Regions from separate parts of the Xanthobacter sp. AM11 genome, predicted to be linked through region 2. Evidence: predicted binding sites of a transcription regulator. Region 2 holds the regulator's gene; the other holds the start of a gene.
The links. Region 2 encodes LexA, which represses DNA repair genes until DNA is damaged. Its sites were predicted from a motif close to TGTTCNNNNTGTGTTCNG; they were not measured.
Positions count from the first base shown of each region.

Region 1 (4,419 bases), 1.5 Mb from region 2:
GGCCACTTCGGCCGTGGTGGGATCGCCGGTTTCCTCCAGCACCTCGATGGCGGCGGCGGCCTCCATCTCGTCGGCCTCCGCGGCGGCGTCCACCCCTTCGGCGGATGCCTCCGGCAAGGTGTCATCGGGCAGCGGCGCGGCGGGGGCGTCGAACAGCAGGTCGGCCTCGATGGCTCCTTCCGGCAGCGGCGCCAGCTCCACGGCTTCCGGCGCCGCCGGCTCGGCGGCCACGGGCTCCGGCGGCGGCGGCGGGCGGCGCTCCATGCGATAGCCCAGCGACTTCAGGATGGAGGCGAAATCCTCCCCCGAGCAGCCGGCCAGAGAGGTCATGCCGACGGTCACGGTGAAGCCGCGCCCGTCCACCGCCCCCGCCGGCTTCGGGCCGGGCGAGTTGGGGCGCCAGGCCAGCGCCGGGCGGATGAGGTCGGCGAGCCGCTCCAGAATGTCCACGCGCACGGCGCGTTCACCGCACACGCGGAAGCCCACCGCCCGGTAGAGCCCCTTCTGGATCTCGTGATCCACCGGGATGGAGGTGCGGCCGGATGCCGCCAGGTGCGGCAGCTCGTCCAGCCCCTTCTGGGCAAGGCCGCCATGCTTCAGGGCGAACAGCTCCACCGCCAGCGCCCGCGGCGCCGGCTTCAGCAGCACCGGCAGGTAGATGTGATGGGCGCCGAAGCGCACGCCATAGCCGCGCAGGGTGGCGCGGGCGGCCTGGTCTAGCCCCTTCATCTCCTCGGCCACCCGGGCGCGCTCCAGCACGCCCAGGGCCTCGACGATCTGGAAGGCGATGCCGCGGCCGATGCCGGTGACATCCTCGGCCGCGCCGAGCTTCATCAGCGGGCCCATGAGCTTTTCGATATGGGCCGACAGCCACAAAGCGATGCGTGCCTCCACCTGGTCCCGCGCGGGGCCGGTGAGGTGCTCGTCGGCGATGACCTTGAAGCGCGGCTTCAGCACCTCGTCGCCGGGAATGAGCTTGGCCACCGCCTCGCCGGTCCAGCGGATCGTGCCGTCGATGGTGAGGACGAACGCCTCGTCCACCGCCTGGGCAAGCCGCCCGGCGCGCTGCTCGATCTCGCCCGACAGCGCCTTCTGGGCTGCGGAACGCAGGGCCTTGGCCTCTTCGCCGCCCGCAGCCGGGTCCGGCGCGAACTGGAAGCCATGGAGGTGGCCGATGACATGGCCTTCAACGGTGACGTCACCGGTCTTGCTGATTTCAGTTTCGAGCATCGTGTTCTCTCGCAGGCGCCGCATGAGCACGCTGGTCCGCCGGTCCACGAAACGCTGTGCGAGCCTTTCGTGAAGTGCGTCCGACAGCTTGTCCTCGACCCCTCTCGTGACGCCTTGCCAGTGCCCCGGATCCTTGAGCCAGTCGGGCCGGTTGGCCACGAAGGTAAGGGTTCTCACCTGCGCGATCCGGTTCGACAACGTGTCGATGTCGCCTTCTGCGCGATCGGTCAAGGCGATTTGACGCGCGAACCAATCATCGGGGATGCGCCCACCCCCTCCAAGATGCCCGAAAAGCGTTGCCACGAGGTCCGCATGGGCCCCGGGAGACACCTTGCGATAATCGGGAACCTGGCACGCATCCCACAGCCGTTCCACGTCGGCGGGCGTGGCGAGACGCCGCGTCACCTCCATGTCCCGGCTCATGATTTCCAGCACCGCCACGTCGTCGGCGGTGGGCGCGCGGGTCAATCCGTCCTCCCGCGGCACCTGCGACAGGCTGGCCAGAAGGGCGGCGGCGGAGCTGAAATCGGGCACGGCGTTGCGCCATTGCAACACCTTCGCGGTGTCGAAGACATGGGCCTCCAGCCGCTCCACAAGTTCTTCCTCGAACGGCGGGCAGCGGCCGGTGGTGCCGAAGGTGCCGTCGCGCGTCGCGCGGCCGGCGCGCCCGGCGATCTGGGCCATCTCGGCGGGGTTGAGCTTGCGGAACTGCCAGCCGTCGAACTTGCGGTCGGAGGCGAAGGCTACATGGTCCACGTCGAGGTTGAGGCCCATGCCCACCGCGTCGGTGGCCACCAGATAATCCACGTCTCCGGACTGGTAGAGCTCCACCTGCGCATTGCGGGTGCGCGGCGACAGCGCCCCCATCACCACCGCCGCCCCGCCGCGCTGGCGGCGGATGAACTCGGCGATGGAATAGACCTCCTCGGCCGAGAAGGCGACGATGGCCGAGCGCCGCGGCAGGCGGGAAATCTTCTTCTCGCCGGCAAAGGTGAGGGTGGAGAGGCGCGGGCGCACCACCACGTTCACCCCCGGCAACAGCTTCTCGATGAGCGGGCGCATGGTGGCGGAGCCGAGCAGCAGCGTCTCGTGCCGCCCGCGCCGGTTCAGCATCCGGTCGGTGAAGACATGGCCGCGGTCGAGGTCGGTGGCGATCTGGATCTCGTCGATGGCCACGAACGCCACGTCGAGGTCGCGCGGCATGGCCTCCACCGTGGCCACCCAGTATCTGGGGTCCTTCGGCTTGATCTTCTCCTCGCCGGTGACGAGGGCCACCTTGTCGGCGCCCACCCGCTCGACGATGCGCTGGTATACCTCGCGCGCCAGGAGCCGCAGGGGCAGGCCGATGATGCCGCTCTCGTGGCCGAGCATCCGCTCGATGGCGAGGTGGGTCTTGCCGGTGTTGGTGGGACCGAGAACCGCGCTCACCCCCCGCGATCGAACCGAGCGCGGCAGTACGGCCCATTGGGTGACGTCGTCCATCGATTCTCGCGCAGGTCCGCCCATCTCGGGGTCGTCTGTATCATATCGGCACGCGGGGGCGATGGCGAAAGGGGGCAGGCGAACGTGGCGCGAACAAAACGTGCGCGAATCGGCCGGCGCGCCCGGTTCCCCTCCCGTTCGCCGGTGCCGGCCTGTGCCAATGCGGGACCCCGCCCGCGGCGCGGCGGGAACAGGCCGGAACGAACCGTGCGCGAATCGCTGCCCCGGCCCTGTTCACCGCCCGTTCCCCCGGTGGCGGCCGCGTCCCGTTTCGGCACAGCGGGCGGGACCGGGCGGGAACAGGCCGGAACGAACCATGCGCGAATCGCTACCGCGGCCCTGTTCACCGCCCGTTCCCCCCGGCGGCGGCCGCGTCCCGTTTCGGTACAGCGGGCGGGACCGGGCGGGAACAGGCCGGAACGAACCGTGCGCGAATCGCTGCCGCCCGCCCGATCTGCATGTGTTCCCCGGGCGGCGCCGTCGGCGCTTTGCCCGGCCCGGCGGCGCAGAACACTGGCCGCATCCGCCGTCGCGCGCGGTAGCCCCTTGACTTCATGCGGCTTTTCGGCCCCATGGAAAGGCGATGATGCCGACGGAAGCGCGCTGTCCATCTGGTATCTGCGGGTGGCATGCCGCCCGGGAAGGCGCGGGGAAAGGGAGGGGCGAACGGTGTTCCTGAAGTGGGCAGAACTTGCCTCGCCGGCCCTGGCCGCCCTCGACAAGACCCGGCTGGTGGCCGTGCTGCCCGTGGCGGCGGTGGAGCAGCACGGCCCGCATCTGCCGCTGGGAACCGACCTCTTCATCGCCGAAGGCTATGTGGAGCGCATCGCCCCGCTGGTGCCGCGCGACGTGGATGCGGTGTTCCTGCCGGTGCAGGCCGTGGGCAAGTCGGACGAACACATCTCCTTTGCCGGCACCCTCACCTTCTCCCCCGCCACGGCGCTGGCGGCATGGGTGGAGCTGGGCAAGAGCCTGGCGCGGGCCGGGGTGCGCCGGCTGGTGCTCATGAACACCCATGGCGGCAACGTGCCGGTCATCGACCTCGTGGCCCGCACCCTGCGCGTGGAGCACCGGATGCTGGCCGTCACCTGCTCCATGCACCGCTTCGGCTATCCCGTGGGCCTGTTCGGCGACCATGAGCGCGCCCACGGCATCCATGGCGGCGAGATCGAGACCTCGCTCCTGCTGGCCTTCCGCCCGGAACTGGTGGACCTGACCCACGCCGGGGACTTCGTGCCCTACAGCGTGGCCATGGAGACCGAGTTTTCCCGGCTGCGCGCCAACCACCCGGTGGGCTTCGGCTGGCTCGCCGAGGACCTGAGCCCCGACGGCGCCATGGGCGATCCTCGGGGCGCCACCGCGCTGAAGGGCGAGGCGGCGTTCGAGTTCGGCGCCCGCGCTTTCGTGGATCTGCTGAAGGACGTGGCCGCCTTCGACCTCGCCCGGCTCGAACCCCACGCCTGATGCCACCGGCCCCGGCCCTGGACCGGTGCCGAGAGGGTGCGCCGCGGCACCGCGCGGGCTTGGCCGCAGGCTTGGTCAGAGGGGGGCTTTTGGCCGCGGGCTTGGCCGCGGGGTAGGTGCCCACGGGCCGGGATCAAGGGCCTTGAACGGCCTTTGGCATAAGGGCGTCGCCGGCTCCGTCCCATCGAAGGGCAACGGCGCTGCCGGGCGGCCGCGGGCCAGGCGCGCCTTACACCGCCGCGG
Region 1 is NZ_JBLAOA010000001.1:1,817,090-1,821,508, reverse strand. It holds gene ACI7BZ_RS08440 (helicase-related protein) at 1-2,712, opposite strand, end outside; gene ACI7BZ_RS08435 (creatininase family protein) at 3,382-4,176, shown strand; gene ACI7BZ_RS08430 (NUDIX domain-containing protein) at 4,406-4,419, opposite strand, start outside.
Region 1: ACI7BZ_RS08440 (helicase-related protein) is a predicted target of LexA. The motif match lies at 2,791-2,808, and genes of this name have one in related genera.

Region 2 (4,419 bases):
GGTGCGGGCTGGCGGCCCGGCCTCCCGAGCCTGCGGCCGGCCCTGGCCGGCCTCGCCCGGCGGATCGGCGCCGATTTCTCGGCCGAGGCGACGTCGGGCCGGCTCATCCTCTGGCTGCCGGCAGCCTATGCGTTGGGAATCCTTTTCTATTTCGCCGCGGCGCGGGAGCCTTTCCTGCCGGCGGTGCTGCTCCTCACTTTGGCCCTTAGCGCCCTTGCGGTGGCGGCGCGGGCGCGGCCGGTGGCGTTCGGCGCGCTGGTGGCGCTGGCATCGGTGGCCGGCGGATTCGCCACCGGGGGCGTGCGCACCGCCTTGGTGGCGCGGGAGGCCATCGCGGCGCCGGCGGGTCCGGTGCGGCTCGTGGGCTTCGTGGAGAAGGTGGAGCATCGCACCACCGGCGACCGCATTCTGCTGCGGCTCGACGGCGGCGCCGTGCGCGGGCTTCATCCCGCCCCCGCTCTGGTCCGCCTCACTTTGCGCCGGGGCTGGGCGCCGCCGGTGGGCGCGCGGGTGAGCCAGCTCGCCCGCCTGCTGCCGCCCCTCGGTCCAGCCATGCCCGGCGCCCACGATTTCGGCCGCGGCCCCTGGTTTCGCGGCATCGACGCCGTGGGATACGGCCTGGGCCGGCCGAGGCCGGACCCGGGCGGCGCAGCGCCCGTGTCCGTCAAGCTGGCCATGCTGGTGGATGCCGCCCGCGACGGCCTCGCCCGCCGCATTCGCGCCTCCCTGACGGGCACGCCGGCGGAAATCGCCGTGGCCCTGGTGGCGGGGGACCGATCGGCCATCGCACCGGAGGTGGAAGAGAGCATGCGCGTGTCGGGGCTCACGCACATCCTGTCCATTTCCGGGCTGCACATGGCGCTGGTGGCGGGAACCCTGTTCGCGCTGGTGCGCGGCGCCCTGGCACTGGGGCCGGGGCTCGCCCTGGGCTTTCCCATCAAGTCCCTTGCGGCGGCGGCCGCGCTGGCCGGAAGCGCGGCCTATCTGGTGCTCTCGGGCAATGACGTGCCGGCCCAGCGCTCGTTCGTGATGACCGCCCTGGTTCTGGCGGGGGTGATGGCGGGGCGGCCGGCCCTCACCCTGCGCACGGTGGGCGTGGCGGCGGTGGTGGTGCTGGCCCTCACCCCTGAGGCGGTGCTGGAGCCGGGCACGCAGATGTCGTTCGCCGCCACCCTCGCCCTGGTGGCGGCCTATGAGCGGCTGCGGCCGCTGCGGGCGCTGCCGCGGCCGGATGGATTGGCGGGGCAGGCGGCGGTGTGGGTGGCGGTGCTGGTGGGCGGCACGGCGCTCACCGCCGTGGTGGCGGGGCTGGCGACGGCGCCCTACGGCATGTTCCATTTCCAGCGCGTGGCGCCCTACGGCCTCCTGGCCAACCTTGCCGCCATGCCGGCCGTGTCGTTCCTGGTGATGCCGTTCGGCCTCGTCGGCGTGCTCTTGATGCCGTTCGGGTTCGACCATCTCGCCTGGCCGGTGATGGGGCTGGGAATCGAGATCATGGTGGCGGTTTCCGATCATATCGCCGGTTTGCCGGGGGCGGACATGCGGGCGGCATGGGTGGGGGGCGCGACCCTCGCCGGCCTCAGCCTGGCGCTGCTCGGCCTGTGCCTCCTGCGCGGGGCGGCGGCGCTGGTGGCGCTCCTGCCCCTCGGCTTCGCCCTCGCCACCGCCGGTCCCGCCCCGCGGCCGGACCTGTTGGTGGCCAGCGATGCGCAGACGGTGGCGGTGCGCGGCGCGGACGGGCGGCTCTCCATCCTCGGGGCCCGCACCAACCGCCTGGTGGCCGAGCAGTGGCTGACCCGGGAGGGCGACCGCCGCACCGCCCGGGCGGGGGAGCTTGCCGCGGGATTCACCTGCGATGGGGAGGGCTGCACCGCGCCGCTGCCGGGGGGCGGCACGCTGGCCGTGTCGCAGCGGGCGGAAGGGCTGGAGGCGGACTGCCTGAACGCGCGCCTGGTGGTCACCCGCGAGACGCCGCCGGGCGACTGCCCGGCGCAGGTGCTGACGCCGGCGCTGCTGGCCCGCACCGGCACCCAGGCCTTCTACTTCCGCGACAATGGCTGGCACATGGAGCCCACGCGCACGCGCCGGGTGCAGCGCCCCTGGATGCCGCCCCTGCCGCCGGAGCCGGAGGCCACGGCAGCGCCAGACGAACCGGCGGAACTCGGGCCACCGGACGGGAGACCCGCGGAAAACGCGATGCAGGCGGACGCGTGGATGGAATGAGCCGGGAGCGGCGGGCGCCTCAGTAGCGGCGCATCAGCCCCACGAGGCGGCCCTGGATGCGCACGCGGTCGGGGCCGAAGATGCGGGTTTCATAGGAGGGGTTCGCCGCCTCCAGCGCGATGGAGGCGCCCTTCTTGCGCAGGCGCTTCAGGGTGGCCTCCTCGTCGTCCACGAGGGCCACCACGATGTCCCCGGTGTCGGCGGAATCGCATTTGCGGATGAGCACCGTGTCGCCGTCCAGGATGCCGGCCTCGATCATGCTGTCGCCGCGCACCTCAAGGGCGAAATGCTCGCCCGACCCCAGCATTTCCGGCGGGATGTTCAAATTGTGGCTGCGGCTCTGGATGGCGGAGATGGGGGTACCGGCGGCGATGCGGCCCATCACCGGCACCGTGACCGTCTGGCTGCCCTCCTCGTCCTCGGTTGCGGGGCGGACCCGCCCAAGGCTGCCCTCGATGACGGAGGGGGAGAAGCCGCGGCCGGCGGCGCGGGCGGAGGCGAGGCCGGGCGCCACGCTGTCCGGCAGGCGCACCACCTCAAGCGCCCGTGCGCGGTTGGGCAGGCGGCGGATGAAGCCGCGCTCTTCCAGTGCGGTGATGAGGCGGTGGATGCCGGACTTGGAGCGCAGGTCCAGCGCCTCCTTCATCTCGTCGAAGGAAGGGGGAACGCCGGTTTCCTTCAGCCGCTCGTGAATGAAGCGCAGAAGGTCGTATTGCTTGCGCGTCAACATTGTCCGCCCCCGTCTCAGCGCCTGTCCCGGCCCCGCAACCCACCTGCGGAAAACCGAAACAAATCATGAACACGTAATATCCGTTCCTTTTGTGTTCCGCAAGGGGTGAAGATGGCGTAAAGGCCGCCGCCGGCACACTTCAGTCGTCCAGCGGGATGATCTCGCAGGGGTCGCCGGCGCGGCCGGCCGGGGCGAAGGGCGGGCGGATCAGCAGGCAGTCGGCCGCCGCCAGCACGCTCAGCATGGCGCTGTCCTGGGAGGGGAAGGGCGTCACATGCACCGCGCCGTCGGCGGCGCGGGCCATGCGGGCGCGCATGAAGTCGCGGCGCACGTCATTGGCCGGCACATCCACCGCCAGCCGCGCCGGCGCGGTCTGCGGCCCGGGCGAAAGGTCTCCCTGCATGGCCCGCAGCAGGGGCGCCAGGAAGGTGAGGGCGCACACGTGCGAGGACACCGGATTGCCCGGCAGCCCCAGCACCCGCACGCCGGCGCGGTCGCCGAACATCAGCGGCTTGCCGGGCCGCAGCGCGATCTTGTGCACCGAGAGATCCACGCCTTCCGCGCGCAAGGCGGGGGCCATGAGGTCGTGGTCGCCCACCGAGGCGCCGCCGGAGGACACCATGAGATCGAATTCGCCGGACAACGCCCGCGCCACGACGGCGCGGATGGCGGCCAGGTCGTCCTTCACCAGGCCAAGGTCGGTCACCTCCGCGCCGGCACGCCGGGCCAGGGCCGCAAGGCCGAAGGCGTTGGACACCACGATCTCGCTGTCCGCCCCGGTGCCCTCACCCGGCAGCACCAGTTCGTCACCGGTCTGGATCAGCGCCACCCGCGGGCGGCGGGCCACGGGAAGCCGGGCATGGTCCATGGCGGCGGCGAGCATGATGTCGCGCCCGGTGAGGCGGCGGCCGGCGCGCAGGCCGGCGGTGCCGGCGGCGAAGTCGCAGCCCTTCAGGCGCACATTGCGCAAAGCGGCGGTGGGCTGGAGCGTGGTCACCACGTCGCCGTCGCGGCTGGTGTTCTCCTGGATCACCACCGTGTCGGCCCCCTCCGGCACCACGGCGCCGGTGAAGATGCGCACCGCCTCGCCCGGCCCCACGCGCCCGGCAAACGGCCGGCCCGCGGCCGATTCGCCGATCACGGAAAGCCGCGCCGGGATCTGGGCGATGTCGGCGCCGCGCACCGCATAGCCGTCCATGGCCGACATGTCGGCGGGGGGCTGGGTGCGCCGCGCGATGAGGTCGCGCGCCAGCACCCGCCCGGTGGCGGCCGAAACCGGCACCTCCTCCACCCCCAGGGCGGCGGCGCCGGCGATGACGAGGCCGGTGGCCTCCTCCACCGTCATCAGCGCCATGGCGCTGCGTCCATCTTCGGGGTGTTCACGCTCGTGCATCCTTCCATGGCTGGCGCGCCGCCTCACGCGGCCGGCGGATCGGCGCGGAAATGGCCGCTGCGCCCGCCGGATT
Region 2 is NZ_JBLAOA010000001.1:3,329,089-3,333,507, reverse strand. It holds gene ACI7BZ_RS15230 (ComEC/Rec2 family competence protein) at 1-2,223, shown strand, start outside; gene lexA (transcriptional repressor LexA) at 2,243-2,953, opposite strand; gene ACI7BZ_RS15220 (molybdopterin molybdotransferase MoeA) at 3,093-4,307, opposite strand; gene moaC (cyclic pyranopterin monophosphate synthase MoaC) at 4,370-4,419, opposite strand, start outside.